DNA from 4 places in the Methylobacterium sp. GC_Met_2 genome. Region 4 is predicted to be linked to each of the others. Evidence: predicted binding sites of a transcription regulator. Region 4 holds the regulator's gene; each other region holds the start of a gene.
The links. Region 4 encodes PhoB, which activates phosphate uptake and scavenging genes when phosphate is short. Its sites were predicted from a motif close to TGTCATNNANCTGTCAT; they were not measured.

Region 1 (3,440 bases), on a different contig from region 4:
AGCCCTTCTGCGAGCCCGCGATGGCGCAGTCGACCTTCCAGTCGTCCATGTAGAACGGCAGCGAGCCGATCGACGAGATGCCGTCCACGAACAGCAGCGTCGGGTGGCCGGCGGCGTCGATCGCCTTGCGGACCGCACCGATATCGCTGGTGACGCCCGTGGCGGTCTCGTTGTGGACGACCATGACGGCCTTGATCTTATGGTCCTTGTCGGCGCGCAGGGCCTCCTCGATCTTCTGCGGATCGGCGCCGGTGCCCCACTCCTCCTCCTGGACGACCACGTCGAGGCCGAGGCGCTGAGCCATGTCGACCCAGAGGTGGCTGAACTGGCCGTAGCGCGAGGTCAGCACCGTGTCGCCGCGGCAGAGCGTGTTGGACAGGGCCGATTCCCAGATGCCGGTGCCCGAGGACGGGAACAGGATCACCGTTCCGGCGGTCGAGCCGAACACCATCTTGGAGTCCTGCAGGAGCGGCTTCACCAGCTCGGGAAAGCTCGGCGAGCGGTGATCCTCGGACGGCACGTGCATGGCGCGCAGCACCCGGTCCGGGATGTTGGTCGGGCCGGGGATGAAGAGATGGTTGCGACCGGGGCGCCGGGTTGCGGCCATGATGTTTCCTCCGAATAGTCGATTGCGCGCAGGCCGAGCCTGCGACGGGTTGTCCAAACGTCCTCGGGAGTCGGTCCGGCGCCGGCGGGCGCGGCTCGCGCCACGCCGCCTCGAACGCCATCCTCTGCCGTGGGTGGGGGGCGCAGCGGAGCGGCAGGCGGCCTCGTGCCGCTCGCGTCGCGGCGCGCCCCCGCGCGCCGGTCGCCTCCGAAATGCCGTCCCGCCCGACGGCCCCAGGGCCGTCCTCGCCGCCTTCCTGTCATGCCCGGCCGCGCTCGTACCGAGCCGCCGGTTATCTGGCATTATGAGGCGGTGTAGCGTGAAAGGAAAACCGGAAAAACTTCCGGAACTTGCCAAAAAAATTTTTTGTGCGCCGCAGCGATACTAATCTCCGATTGAGAAGCTACGCCGCAACGCACCCAGGCTCGCAGGATACCGCCCTCGGCGCGTCATCAAACTGAGATGGGATCGCGCTCTGGATCCCGGCCGTATTCAGCCGCCGGGAGACGAAGCCGTGGCCGAGGGTGAGGAGATGCCGGTCCGGGTCCGGACGCTGTTCCTGTCCGATCTGCATCTCGGGACGCGCGGCTGCCAAGCTGGTCTGCTGCTGTCATTCCTGCGGGATTACGACGCCGACACGATCTACCTCGTCGGGGATATCGTGGACGGCTGGCAGCTGCGCTCCGGCTGGTACTGGCCGCAGGAGCACAACGACGTCGTCCAGAAGCTGCTGCGCAAGGTCCGCAAGGGCGCCAAGGTCGTCTACCTGCCGGGCAACCACGACGAATTCCTGCGCGACTACGTCGGCATGAATTTCGGCGGCATCGAAGTCTCCGAGACCGCGATTCACGAGGCCGCCGACGGGAAGCGCTACCTCGTGATCCACGGCGACCAGTTCGACATGGTGGTGCGCCACTCGCCCTGGCTCGCCCATCTCGGCGACGGGGCCTACACGCTGGCGCTGTCCCTCAACACGCTGCTCAACAAGATGCGCCGCCGGGTCGGACTGTCCTACTGGTCGCTCTCGGCCTGGGCGAAGCTGCGGGTGAAGAACGCCGTGAGCTTCATCGGCCGGTTCGAGACGATCCTGGCCGAGGAGGCGCGCCGACAGGGCGCCGACGGGGTGATCTGCGGCCACATCCACCACGCGGCCGATCGGCCGATCGGCGAGTTGCGCTACCTCAACACCGGCGATTGGGTCGAATCCTGCACCGGGCTGGTGGAGCATTACGACGGCCGCATGGAGGTGCTGCACTATCCGAGCCTGCTGCGTGCCCGCGCGGCCGAGACCGTGCCGCAGGCGGTCCCGGGCCGGCGCGCGGTGGCGTGAGGGCTCGACCGTGAAGCTCCTGATCGCCAGCGATGCGTGGCATCCGCAGGTCAACGGCGTGGTGCGCTCCCTGGAGCAGATGGTCCGCCGGGCCCCAGAGCACGGCTTCGCGACCACGATGCTGACGGCGGCGGATTTCCCCTCGCTGCCGATGCCGGGCTACCCGGAGATCCGCCTCGCCTATGCGGGACGGGAGCGGGTGGCGGCGCGCTGGCGGGCGGAGCGGCCGACCCATGTCCACATCGCGACCGAGGGTCCGGTGGGATACGCGGCGCGGCGGCACTGCCTGTCGCACGGCCTGCCGTTCACCACGAGCTATCACACGCGCTTCCCGGAATACCTCGCCGCCCGCCTGCCCGTGCCGGAGGCGTGGTCCTACGCTTATCTGCGCCGCTTCCACGGGGCCGCCCGCGGCACGATGGTCAGCACGGCCTCGCTCCAGAGCGAGTTGGAGGCCCGGGGCTTCACCCACATGATGCGCTGGACGCGCGGGGTCGACACCGAGCGGTTCCGCCCCGCCAAGCCCGGCGCACCGCCGCCCGAGGAACTCGCCGATCTGCCGCGACCGCTGTTCCTCTATGTCGGCCGGCTGGCGGTGGAGAAGAACATCGCGGCCTTCCTGAATCTCGATCTGCCGGGCACCAAGATCGTGGTCGGTGACGGGCCGGACCGGGGGCGACTCCAGAGCCTGGCGCCGGCGGCCCGGTTCCTCGGGACCCGGACGGGGTCGGCGCTCTCGGCGATCTACGCGGCCTGCGACGTGTTCGTGTTCCCGAGCCTGACCGACACGTTCGGGATCGTGCTGCTGGAGGCGCTGGCCTGCGGCCTGCCGGTGGCGGCCTTCCCGGTGCCGGGCCCGAACGACGTGATCGGGGGCACGCGGGTGGGCATTCTCGATCAGGACCTGCGGGTCGCCGCCCTCGCCGCCCTCGACCTGTCCCGGGCCGAGTGCAGGGCCGAGGCCCTGCGCCGGGGTTGGGAGGTGAGCGCGCGCCAGTTCTTCGGCAACATCATCGAAGCCCATGGCGGCGAGCGCCTTGCCCGGGACGCCGCCTGAACGGGTTTTCAAGGGGCTTGCCCTTTGGTGGCTCGGCAGGGCAAAGCCCGGTGGCAGGAGGCTGCCCTGCACCTGCAAAAGGTCGGAAACCTTTTGAAACCGTGACGTTCGCGATCCCACGGAAGAGGGCGATGGCGCGCCCGTTCGATCCGTCCCGCGCCGCAGCCTATCCGGTGGCGATCGGCTGCGATGAGGTTGGCCGCGGTGCCCTGTGCGGCCCAGTCGTGGTCGCGGCGGTCTGGTTCGATCCAGCGGCGCTCCCGCCCGACTTGCTCGCCGCCCTCGACGACAGCAAGCGCCTCCCCGAGCCCGAGCGTGAGCAGCTCGCCCCCTTGATCCGCGCGCACGCCCGCGTCGCCGTTTCGGCCGGCTCCCGGGCGCTGATCGACCGCGTCAACATCCGCGCCGCGACCCTCGACGCCATGGCGCGCGCAGTGGACCGACTG
Region 2 (3,440 bases), on a different contig from region 4:
TGCCGCCGAGATCGCCGAGGACGCGGCCGCCACCAAGCTCGTGCGGGCCGCCGGCAAGCGCGTCCACCTCGTGGCGAGCCCGTTCGAGCAGCCGCTGGGCCCGCGCGGGTTCCGGGAGGTCTGGGCGCGGCAGCTGCGCTGGGCTCGGCTGCGCCGGGTGACCTTCCCGCTGTTCTTCGCCCCCGAGATCGGCAGCGGCGTCCTGCTGCCGGCGCTGCTGCTGGCGCTCTGGGCCGGCAGCCTCGCCGGGCTCGTCGGCGCTGCATGCCTCGCGGCGCTGTGCTATGCCGCCGAGGTCGGGCTCGCGATCTGCGCCGGCTGGCGGCGCGCGCCCCGCATGCTGGCGGCCTTCCTGGTGCGCGATGCCCTGATCCCGGCGATCTGGTTGGGCGCCTGGGTGCAGAGCGCGATCGTGTGGCGCGGCAACGCCATGGATGTCCGCCCGCGCCGGGCCGCCGAGGCTCGGCCCTATGCGCCAACGGCCTGATCGCGGTCGCCCCGCGCCCCGGAGGTGAAGACGTGACGCGCCGCTATGCCCTGTATTGGCTGCCCACCCCGGGCTGCCCCCTGGAGGCCTTCGGCCGGAGCGTGCTCGGGTACGACACCGCCTCCGGGGAGGCGGTCGCACACCCGGCGGGACTGGGCGAGCTTGCTGCCGTCAACGCGGGGGCCCGGGTCTACGGCTTCCACGCGACGCTCAAGGCGCCGATGCGCCTTGCGCCGGGGGTAACGGAGGCCGATCTCGTCGTCGCCGCCCGCGGCCTCGCGACCGCCCACCCGCCGGTGGCGCTCGGGCCGCTGCGGGTTGCGGCCCTCGGGCGGTTCCTCGCCCTGGTGCCGGAGGCGCCGCCCCCGGAACTCGGCTTGCTCGCGGCCGAATGCGTGGCGGCCCTGGAGCCCCTACGGGCGCCGCTCACCGAGTCCGAACGCGCCAAGCGCCGGCCGGAGCGCCTGGATCCGCGCGGCCGCGCCCTGCTCGACCGCTGGGGCTATCCGCACGTGTTCGAGGCCTTCCGCTTCCACATGACCCTGACCGATGCCCTGCCGGAGCCCGATCGCGACGGCTGGCACCGCCGCCTCGCCGAGGCCTACGCCGCCTCGGGCCGGGAGCCGGTGACGATCGACGCGATCTGCCTCCTGACCCAGGATGCGGGCGGGCCGTTCCGGCTCCTGGCGCGCCTGCCCTTCGGTGCGTCCCATGGCTGAGGTTCCCAAGGTCTCTCCGCCCCTCGGCCTCGCACCCGCCATCGACCCCAGCGCCCGGGTCGGATCCTGCCGACTCGGCCGATACACCGAGATCGGCGCCCGCACCCGCCTGACCAAGACGAGCCTCGGCGATTATTCCTATATCGGCCAGGATGGCGAGGTGATCTACACGGCGATCGGCAAGTTCTGCTCGATCGCCGCCAGCGTGCGGATCAACCCGGGCAACCACCCGATGGAGCGCGCCTCGCAGGCCCACTTCACCTATCGGGCGCGTGCCTACTGGCCCGAGGAAGCGGACGAGCCGGCCTTCTTCGACCGGCGCCGGGCGAGCCCCGTTACGATCGGCCACGATGTCTGGATCGGCCACGGCGTGGTGGTCCTGCCCGGCCGAACCATCGGCACCGGTGCGGTGGTGGGGGCGGGCGCAATCGTCACGCGCGACGTCGCCCCCTACGCGATCGTGGTCGGCAACCCGGCCCGGCCGGTCCGGCGCCGGTTCCCCGAGGATATCGCCGCGCGGCTGGAGCGCCTCGCGTGGTGGGACTGGGACCACGAACGCCTGCGCCGTGCGCTTCCGGATTTCCGCGCCCTGTCGATCGAAGCATTCCTCGATCGATACGACACGTGAGGCCGCTATCGGGTAGATATCCTGCGCCGGCAAACAACATCGACATGTATTTGTCATCCAATCGTCGCGTAAGCAGCGTTTAGCTGCGGCCATTCCGCAGCGGATGGATGCATGCTCGTCATCGAGGATCTTACGCGCCAGTACGGTGACCGGCGTGCCGTGGACGGCGTCACGTTGCGAATCGAGCCGGGCAGCTTTGTCGGGGTGATCGGCCGGTCCGGCGCCGGCAAATCGACGTTGCTGCGCCTGATCAACCGGCTGGCGGACCCGGGTTCGGGCCGTATCCTCCACGACGGGCGCGACGTCACGGCCCTGAAGGGGCGGCATCTGCGAGAGTGGCGCACGCGCTGCGCCATGATCTTCCAGCAGTTCAATCTCGTCGGACGCCTCGATGTGATGACCAACGTGCTGATGGGGCGGCTCAGCCACGTGCCGAGCCATCGGGCCCTGCTGCGCCTGTGGTCCGACGAGGACCGGGCAATGGCGCTCGCGGCGCTGGACAGCTTCGACATGGGCGAGTTCGCCGGCCAGCGGGCCGACGGCTTGTCGGGCGGCCAGCAGCAGCGCGTGGCGATCGCCCGCGCCCTCGTGCAGGAGCCGCAGATCCTGCTGGCAGACGAGCCGGTGGCCTCCCTCGATCCGCGCAACACGCGCCTCGTGATGGACGCGCTCGCCGAGGTGAACCGGCGCTACGGCATAACCGTGCTGTGCAATCTGCACTCGCTCGACCTCGCGCGCGCCTATTGCGACCGCCTCGTCGGACTCGCGGCCGGCCGCGTGGTGTTCGAGGGCGGGCCGTTCGACCTGACCGAGGATGTGGCGCGCCGGCTCTACGGGCTGGAGGCCGGCGAGGTCTTGGACGATTCGGCCCAGCGGGAGGCGGAGCAGCGGGCGGCGCTGCCGGGCCGCGTTCCGGCCCGGCCAATCCGCGAGGCCGCCCTCGGCGCATGAATCGGGCCCCGGCCCCAAAACAAACGACAGATCGGGAAACGCCCGGCCGACCCAGAGGGCGGCCGAAGCCCGCACCAACGCCGAAGGACCGCACGATGATCACTCGACGCACCCTCGCCGCCGCCGCCGCGGCCCTCGCCCTGCTCGGCCTGCCGGCCGCCGCCCAGGATTGGAAGGCCAAGTATCCCGAGCTGACGCTGGCGGTCATCCCGGCGGAGAACGCCAGCGGCACCGTCGAGCGCTACACGCCGCTGGCGGGTTATCTGGGCAAGGCGCTCGGCGTGCCGGTGAAGCTGCGGGTGGCGAGCGACTACGCCGCGGTGATCGAGGGCCAGCGGGCCGGCAACATCCAGATCGGGTATTACGGCGCCGCCTCGCTCTCCCGCGCCGTCATGACCGGCGTGAAGATCGAGCCGGTCGCGAGCCCGAAGCACGAGACCGGCATCTCGGGCTACTATTCCGTGGTCTACGTGCTGGCCTCCAGCCCGTACCGGACGGTCGCCGATCTCAAGGACAAGAACCTCGCCCTGGTCGATCCGAACTCCACCTCGGGCAACCAGGCGCCGCGCTTCTTCCTGCGGCGGGCCGGCTACGATGTGGACAAGTTCTTCGGCAAGGTCTTCTTTGCCGGCAGCCACGAGAACGCCGTGCTGGC
Region 3 (3,440 bases), on a different contig from region 4:
GCTCCGAACCGCTATGGCATCCCTGCCACACCCGAGAGCCCGTGGCTGTTGCCAGGCTGCCGCATCCGAAGGCCGCGTGCGCTGGCGCACCGCGACGCCATATTCCGGCCCCTTCGATAGGGAGTCTTAAGCCACAACCCAACACCGTGACGGCCGAGACCATCTTCTCCCGCCACGATCCGAACGAACTCCGGACCAGAGCCAGCGACCGATGCGCAAGACGGCACACAACCGGTTCACGACATTCCTGAGCGTGGCCGCCCTCGGCGCCCTGGGAATCGGCACCGCCCAAGCCCGCGACCAGGGCAACTACGCCCAGGCCGAATGGGCGCAGGACTATGCCTCCCCCGCCGGCATGCAGGTGCAGCGCGAGACCGTGCCGATTCTGTCGCCCCAGACGGTGGCGGCGACCGAGCAGATGGTCGAGCGCTACAAGGACATCGTCACCCGCGGCGGCTGGCGGCCGGTCTCCGGTGCCGAGCACCTGCGGGTCGGCTCCCGCGGCCCGGCCGTGGCCGCCGTGCGCCAGCGCCTGATCGTCACCGGCGATCTCGATTCGGCGGCCGGTGGTTCGGGCGTATACGATTCCTACGTCGCCGCCGGCGTGAAGCGCTTCCAGGCCCGCCACGGCCTCAGCCAGACCGGCACGATGAGCCTCGCTACCCAGCAGGCGATGAACGTGCCCGCCGACGTGCGCCTGCGCCAGCTCGAGACCAATGTGGTCCGCCTGCGCTCCTATTCAGGCGATCTCGGCCGCCGCTTCGTGATCACCAACATCCCGGCCGCGCTCGTCGAGACGGTCGAGAACGGTCAGGTCGTCACGCTCCACGCCGCGGGCGTCGGCAAAATCGACCGCCAGTCGCCGATCATGAACACCAAGGCGACGCAGATCAATTTCAACCCGACCTGGACGGTCCCGGCTTCCATCGTGAAGAAGGACCTGATCCCGAAGATGCAGAAGGATCCGAACTACCTGACGGACAACAAGATCCGCATCCTGGCCAACGGTCAGGAGGTCTCGCCGAAATCCGTGAACTGGTTCTCCGACGAGGGCACCCGCTTCACCTATCGGCAGGATTCGGGCGCCGACTTCAACTCGATGGGCATCGTGCGCATCAACATCCCGAACCCCTACGGCGTGTTCATGCACGACACGAACACCAAGGGCGTGTTCGGCGACGATTTCCGCTTCATCTCCTCGGGCTGCGTGCGCGTGCAGAACGTGCGCGAGTACATCACGTGGCTGTTGAAGGACACGCCCGGCTGGGATCGCCAGAAGGTCGAAGAGGCGATCGAGAGCGGCAAGCGCGTCGACGCCAACATCGCCCAGCCGGTGCCGGTCTACTGGACCTACATCACGGCGTGGTCGACCCCGGACGGGATCGTCCAGTTCCGCGACGACATCTACAAGCGCGATGGCGTCAACGTGCCCTCGACCATCGGCGCGCCGACCCCGGTCGCCAGCGCCGAGCCGATGCCGCAGAGCTTCGAGCCCGGCGACGAGGAGTAAGCGACCGGCCGATACGCTCGGTTCGGACTTTTCGAGGCCCGCATCTCCGCCGAGATGCGGGCCTCGCGCGTTTCCGAGGGTGTTTGTCATCCCCCGGTCAACTGCGTCTGCTTGGCCGCTTGAAACCACGTCTCGGTCGCGGCTTTGCCGGGCGGCGAAGCACGATTCTCTTCAGGAGTCCCGATGTCGCGCGAACCCATTCCCGGAGACGGACGCCTGACCCGCCGCGAGACCGTGGTCGGTCTCGCAGGTCTGGGCCTCGTGGCCGGACGTGCCGACGCGCAGGGCGCCGCGGAGGCGACCGGGATCGTCGACGCTGTGGATGGGGCTGGCGGGGACCGGGCACCGCTGCCGGGGGTCCTCGTCTCCAACGGCCGCGAGATCGCGCGCACCGACGACCAGGGCCGCTACCGGCTGCCGATGCCCGGCGACGGCGCGGTCTTCGTGATCAAGCCCCCGGGCTATGCCCTGCCGCGGGACGCCGACAACGTGCCGCGCCATTCCTACATCCACCAGCCGGACGGCACCCCCGCAAGCGTGGGCCTGCGCTACCGGGGCGTAGCGCCGACCGGCCCCCTGCCGGCCTCGATCGACTTTACGCTGACCCGCGTCGACGAGCCCGCGGATTTCGACGTCGTCCTGTTCACCGATCCGCAGCCCGAGAGCCGGTTCGAACTCGACCACGTGCGCGACACCGCAATCGCCCGCGCCATGGCGATCCCCGCCGCCTTCGGCATGACCATGGGCGACGTGCTGTTCGACGATCTGTCACTCTACGGCCGCTCGAACCGCATCGTCGGCCGGATCGGCCTGCCCTGGTACAGCCTGCCGGGCAACCACGACCTCAACATGCAGTCGCCCGATGCCCGCTACAGCCGCGAAACCTGGAAGCGGGTGTTCGGCGCGCCGACCTACGCGTTCCGCCACGGGCGGGCGTGGTTCGTGATGCTCGACAATGTCGAGTGGCTGGGGCCGCCGGTGCCGGTGGGAGCCAACACCTACCGGGGCCGGATCGGCGAGCGCAGCCTGACCTTCCTGCGCAACCTGCTGGCCGAAATTCCGCGGGACGACCTGATCGTGCTCGCCATGCACATCCCGCTCGTCACCGACACGACGCCCGACGATCCCCACGGCATCACCACCGACCGCGCGGAACTCCTCGACCTGCTGGCGGGGCGCAAGGTGCTGAGTCTGGCCGGTCACACCCACACCACCGAGCACCACTACCCGGCCCAGGGGCACCATCATCACGTGCTGACCGCCGTGTCGGGCTCGTGGTGGAGCGGGCCCGATACGCGCACCGGCATCCCCTCGGCCGACAGCCGCGACGGCACGCCGAACGGCTTCCACCTCCTGTCGGTGCGCGGGACCGACTACACGACCCGCTACCTGCCGGCGCAGGGTCAGCCGGACGAGACGATGCGGATCCTGTTCGAGAGCGAGGCGCGGGCCGGCGCCGTGGAGGTGATCCGCCTGACCCGGCCGGTACAGGGACTCCGGTCGCCGGTCCCGCAGGATGCGCTCGCCGACACGAATCTGGTGGTGAACGTGTTCGATGGCGGCCCGCGCACGAACCTGGCGTTCCGGATCGGCGACCGGCCGGCTCAGGCGATGACCCGGACCCGGCGAACCGATCCGTTCGTCGCGGAACTCTTCGCCCGCTATCTCGAGACCAAGAAGAGCTGGGTGCAGGCCATACCCTCCACCCACATCTGGACGGCGCGGCTGCCCGACGACCTCGCGCCGGGCGCCCATCGCGTCACCGTGGAGGGGTCCGACGAGTACGGGCGCCCGATCCGCAGCGTCGCCGTACTGGAGGTTTTGGGCGAGCGCGCGGGCGGTTAGAGCGCACTCCGCCGAAGTGGACACCGGTTCGGCGCAACAGAGCGCGTCACGACAAGAGCTGAGAGCCGTGCCCGATTGCAACGCG
Region 4 (3,440 bases):
GATCTACAGCCTCTATCCGGAGCAGCGCGCCGAGGGCGAGATCCTGCTGGACGGCGTCAACATCCTGGATTCGAAGGTCGATCTCAACGATCTGCGCGCCCGGGTCGGCATGGTGTTCCAGAAGCCGACGCCCTTCCCGATGTCGATCTACGACAACGTCGCCTTCGGCATCCGCCTCTACGAGAAGCTGCCGAAATCGGAGCTTGACGACCGGGTCGAGGCGTCGCTGCGCAAGGCGGCGCTCTGGGACGAGGTCAAGGACAAGCTGAAGCAGTCCGGCATGGGCCTGTCGGGCGGGCAGCAGCAGCGTCTGTGCATCGCTCGCACAGTGGCCCAGCGCCCGGAGGTGATCCTGTTCGACGAGCCGACCTCGGCGCTGGACCCGATCTCGACGGGCCGGATCGAGGAGCTGATCGAGCAGCTGCGCGACGAGTTCACCATCGCGATCGTCACGCACAACATGCAGCAGGCGGCGCGCATCTCGCAGTTCACCGCCTTCATGTATCTCGGCGAGCTGATTGAATTCTCACAAACCGAAAAAATGTTCATGAACCCGACCGAGCGGCGGACGCAGGACTATATCACCGGCCGCTTCGGCTAAGCTGTTTCGAAGACCGGTTTCCGCGCCATCGCGACCCGGGCGCCGCGGCGGCCGGGCGGGATCGCGGCAACCGGGTGGGATCGCACGTCCTGGCCCCCATCGAAGGATCCATCCATGCCCGGCCATATCGTTACCTCCTACGACACCGATCTCGAAAACCTCCGTCGCTCGATCTCGGAGATGGGCGGCGTGGCGGAGAAGATGACCACCGAGGCGACCGACGCCCTGGTGCGCCGCGACGACGGGCTCGCCCAGGCGGTGATCCTCGCCGACAAGCGCCTGGACGCCCTCCAGAGGGATATCGAGGAGCGCTCCGTCCTGCTGATCGCCCGGCGGCAGCCCCTGGCGATCGACCTGCGCGAGACCATCTCGGCGATCCGCGTCTCCGGGGACCTGGAGCGGATCGGCGACCTCGCCAAGAACGTGGCCAAGCGCGTCGTGGCGATCTCCGATCAGGCGCCGGCGCAGAAGATCGTGCTCGGCGTGCGCCACATGAGCGACCTCGCGGAGGGCCAGCTGAAGGACGTGCTGGACGCCTATGCGAGCCGCGATATCGAGGCGGCCCACGACGTGTGGGAGCGCGACGGCGAGATCGACGCGCTGTACAATTCCCTGTTCCGCGAGCTTCTGACCTACATGATGGAGGATCCGCGCAACATCTCGTTCTGCACGCACCTGCTGTTCTGCGCCAAGAATGTCGAACGCATCGGCGATCACACGACCAACATCGCCGAGACGATCCACTACCTCGCCACGGGCGAGACGCTCGCCGGAGAACGGCCGAAGAACGATGCGTCGAATTACGTGACGGTGGATGGGGGTCTGGCGCCGTGAAGCGCTTCCCGGGGCGCAGGATCCTGGGGGCGTCGCCGCCGTGACGGTCGGTTTCGGTTGAGGCTGGGCGGAGCCTCCGGCACCATTGCCGCGTCCGCCGCGAGAACGGGTCATCGAAGGTGAGTATGCAAGTCCTGATCGTCGAGGACGAGGAGGCATTGACCACGCTGCTGCGCTACAACTTGGAAGCCGAGGGCTTCCTGGTGGATACGGCGGCCCGGGGCGACGATGCGGAACTGCTTCTGGCCGAGCGCATGCCCGATCTGGTCCTGCTCGACTGGATGCTGCCCGGCCTGTCCGGGATCGAGCTTTGCCGCCGCATCCGGGCCCGGCGGGAGACCGAGCGGCTGCCGGTGATCATGCTGACCGCCCGGGGCGAAGAAGGCGACCGGATCCGGGGCCTCGGGACGGGCGCCGACGATTACATCGTCAAGCCGTTCTCGGTGCCGGAACTGCTCGCCCGCATCCGCGCGCTCCTGCGCCGGGCCAAGCCGGCTCATGTCTCGGATCGTCTGGCCGCCGGCGACCTCGAACTGGACCGCACCGGTCATCGGGTGCGCCGGGCCGGCGAGGAGCTGCATCTCGGCCCCACGGAGTTCCGGCTGCTGGAATTCCTGATGCTGGCCCCGGGCCGGGTCTTCTCCCGCGAGCAGCTTCTCGACGGGGTCTGGGGTCACGACGTCTACATCGACGAGCGCACCGTCGACGTCCATGTCGGCCGCCTGCGCAAGGCGCTGAACGGCCCACGCCAAGCCGATCCGATCCGCACCGTCCGCGGCTCCGGCTACGCCTTCGACGAAACCTTCTCCCTCGAAGCCTGAATCGCCAAGTCCCGATTTCGAAAGGTCAAGACCTTTTGCGGGTGCAGGGCGGAGCCTTGCTATGGGGCGAAGCCCGAGCGTCTGGACTCCGCCCCGACACCCCGCCAAAGGGCTTCCGCCCTTCGGGAACCCCCGATCAGCGGGTGAGCGCGGCACTCCTGTCGGCGGCCGGCACGGAGGCCAGGGCCTGGAGCACCGTGCCCTCGGTGAGGATCTGGGGCAGCACCTGGGGCTCGCCGCCGTCGGTGTAGAGCAGGTAGAGCGGCACGCCGCTCCGGCCGTGCTTCTCCAGCAGGCGCGTGATCTCGGGGTTCTGGTTGGTCCAGTCGCCCTTCAGATAGGTGATGCCCCGCTCGGCCATCGCGGCCCGCACGGCCTTCGTGGAGAGGGAGGTCGTCTCGTTGACCGCGCAGGTGATGCACCACGCCGCGGTCATGTTGACGAAGGCCGGCTTGTGCGCGCTCGTCAGCGCATCGAGACGGGCCTGCGTGAACGGCTCGATACCACCGGCGGCGGCCTGCGCGGTCGGCGCGGCACGGTCCTGCGGGAGGGTGGACACCAGGGCCACCACGGCGATCAGGGCGAGCGCCGCACAGACCTGCGCGATCCGGCGTGCCCCGGGCGCGGCGGCGCGTCCGCGCTCCCAGGCCCAGGCGGAGAAACCCACCAGCACGAGGCCGATCAGCGCCGCCAGAAGGCCCCGCGGATCGACCTGCTGCGCCAGGACCCAGACCAGCCAAGCCACGGTGGCGTAGACCGGGAAGGCGAGCACCTGCTTGAGCGTCTCCATCCAGGCGCCCGGCCGCGGCAGCGCCCGAAGGGCCGGGGGCCAGAGAGTGAGAGCCAAGAACGGCAGGGCGAGGCCGAGCCCGAGGCTCGCGAACACGGCAAGCGCCACACCTGCGCTCTGGGTCAGCGCGAAGCCGATTGCCGAGCCCATGAACGGCGCCGTGCAGGGCGTCGCCACCAGCGTGGCCAGCACGCCCGTGAAGAACGAACCACTCAGGCCGGAACGCCGGGTCAGGCGATCGCCGACACCCGCGAGCCGTCCCCCGACCTCGACCACGCCGGACAGGCTCAGACCCATCGCGAAGAGCAGATAGGCGAGCCCCGCCACCACCAGGGGCGATTGCAGCTGGAATCCCCAGCCGATCGCCGCCCCTCCGCCCTTCAGGGCGATGAGC

Region 1: a site for PhoB is predicted at 1,055-1,071, ahead of OXS49_RS26280 (UDP-2,3-diacylglucosamine diphosphatase). Genes of this name have one in related genera too.
Region 2: a site for PhoB is predicted at 1,886-1,902, ahead of phnC (phosphonate ABC transporter ATP-binding protein). Genes of this name have one in related genera too.
Region 3: a site for PhoB is predicted at 1,595-1,611, ahead of OXS49_RS11620 (calcineurin-like phosphoesterase family protein). Genes of this name have one in related genera too.

What each region holds. Positions count from the first base shown of each region.
Region 1 covers NZ_JALNUM010000107.1:15,372-18,811, reverse strand. Annotated here, with positions in the region: gene OXS49_RS26285 (aminotransferase class V-fold PLP-dependent enzyme) at 1-607, opposite strand, end outside; gene OXS49_RS26280 (UDP-2,3-diacylglucosamine diphosphatase) at 1,122-1,937, shown strand; gene OXS49_RS26275 (glycosyltransferase family 1 protein) at 1,948-2,994, shown strand; gene OXS49_RS26270 (ribonuclease HII) at 3,126-3,440, shown strand, end outside.
Region 2 covers NZ_JALNUM010000133.1:11,469-14,908, reverse strand. Annotated here, with positions in the region: gene OXS49_RS28810 (ceramide glucosyltransferase) at 1-487, shown strand, start outside; gene OXS49_RS28805 (DUF1045 domain-containing protein) at 520-1,206, shown strand; gene OXS49_RS28800 (chloramphenicol acetyltransferase) at 1,199-1,834, shown strand; gene phnC (phosphonate ABC transporter ATP-binding protein) at 1,946-2,785, shown strand; gene phnD (phosphonate ABC transporter substrate-binding protein) at 2,881-3,440, shown strand, end outside.
Region 3 covers NZ_JALNUM010000026.1:1,734-5,173, forward strand. Annotated here, with positions in the region: gene OXS49_RS11615 (L,D-transpeptidase family protein) at 212-1,510, shown strand; gene OXS49_RS11620 (calcineurin-like phosphoesterase family protein) at 1,694-3,355, shown strand.
Region 4 covers NZ_JALNUM010000092.1:13,329-16,768, reverse strand. Annotated here, with positions in the region: gene pstB (phosphate ABC transporter ATP-binding protein PstB) at 1-601, shown strand, start outside; gene phoU (phosphate signaling complex protein PhoU) at 716-1,435, shown strand; gene phoB (phosphate regulon transcriptional regulator PhoB) at 1,561-2,256, shown strand; gene OXS49_RS24540 (protein-disulfide reductase DsbD domain-containing protein) at 2,393-3,440, opposite strand, start outside.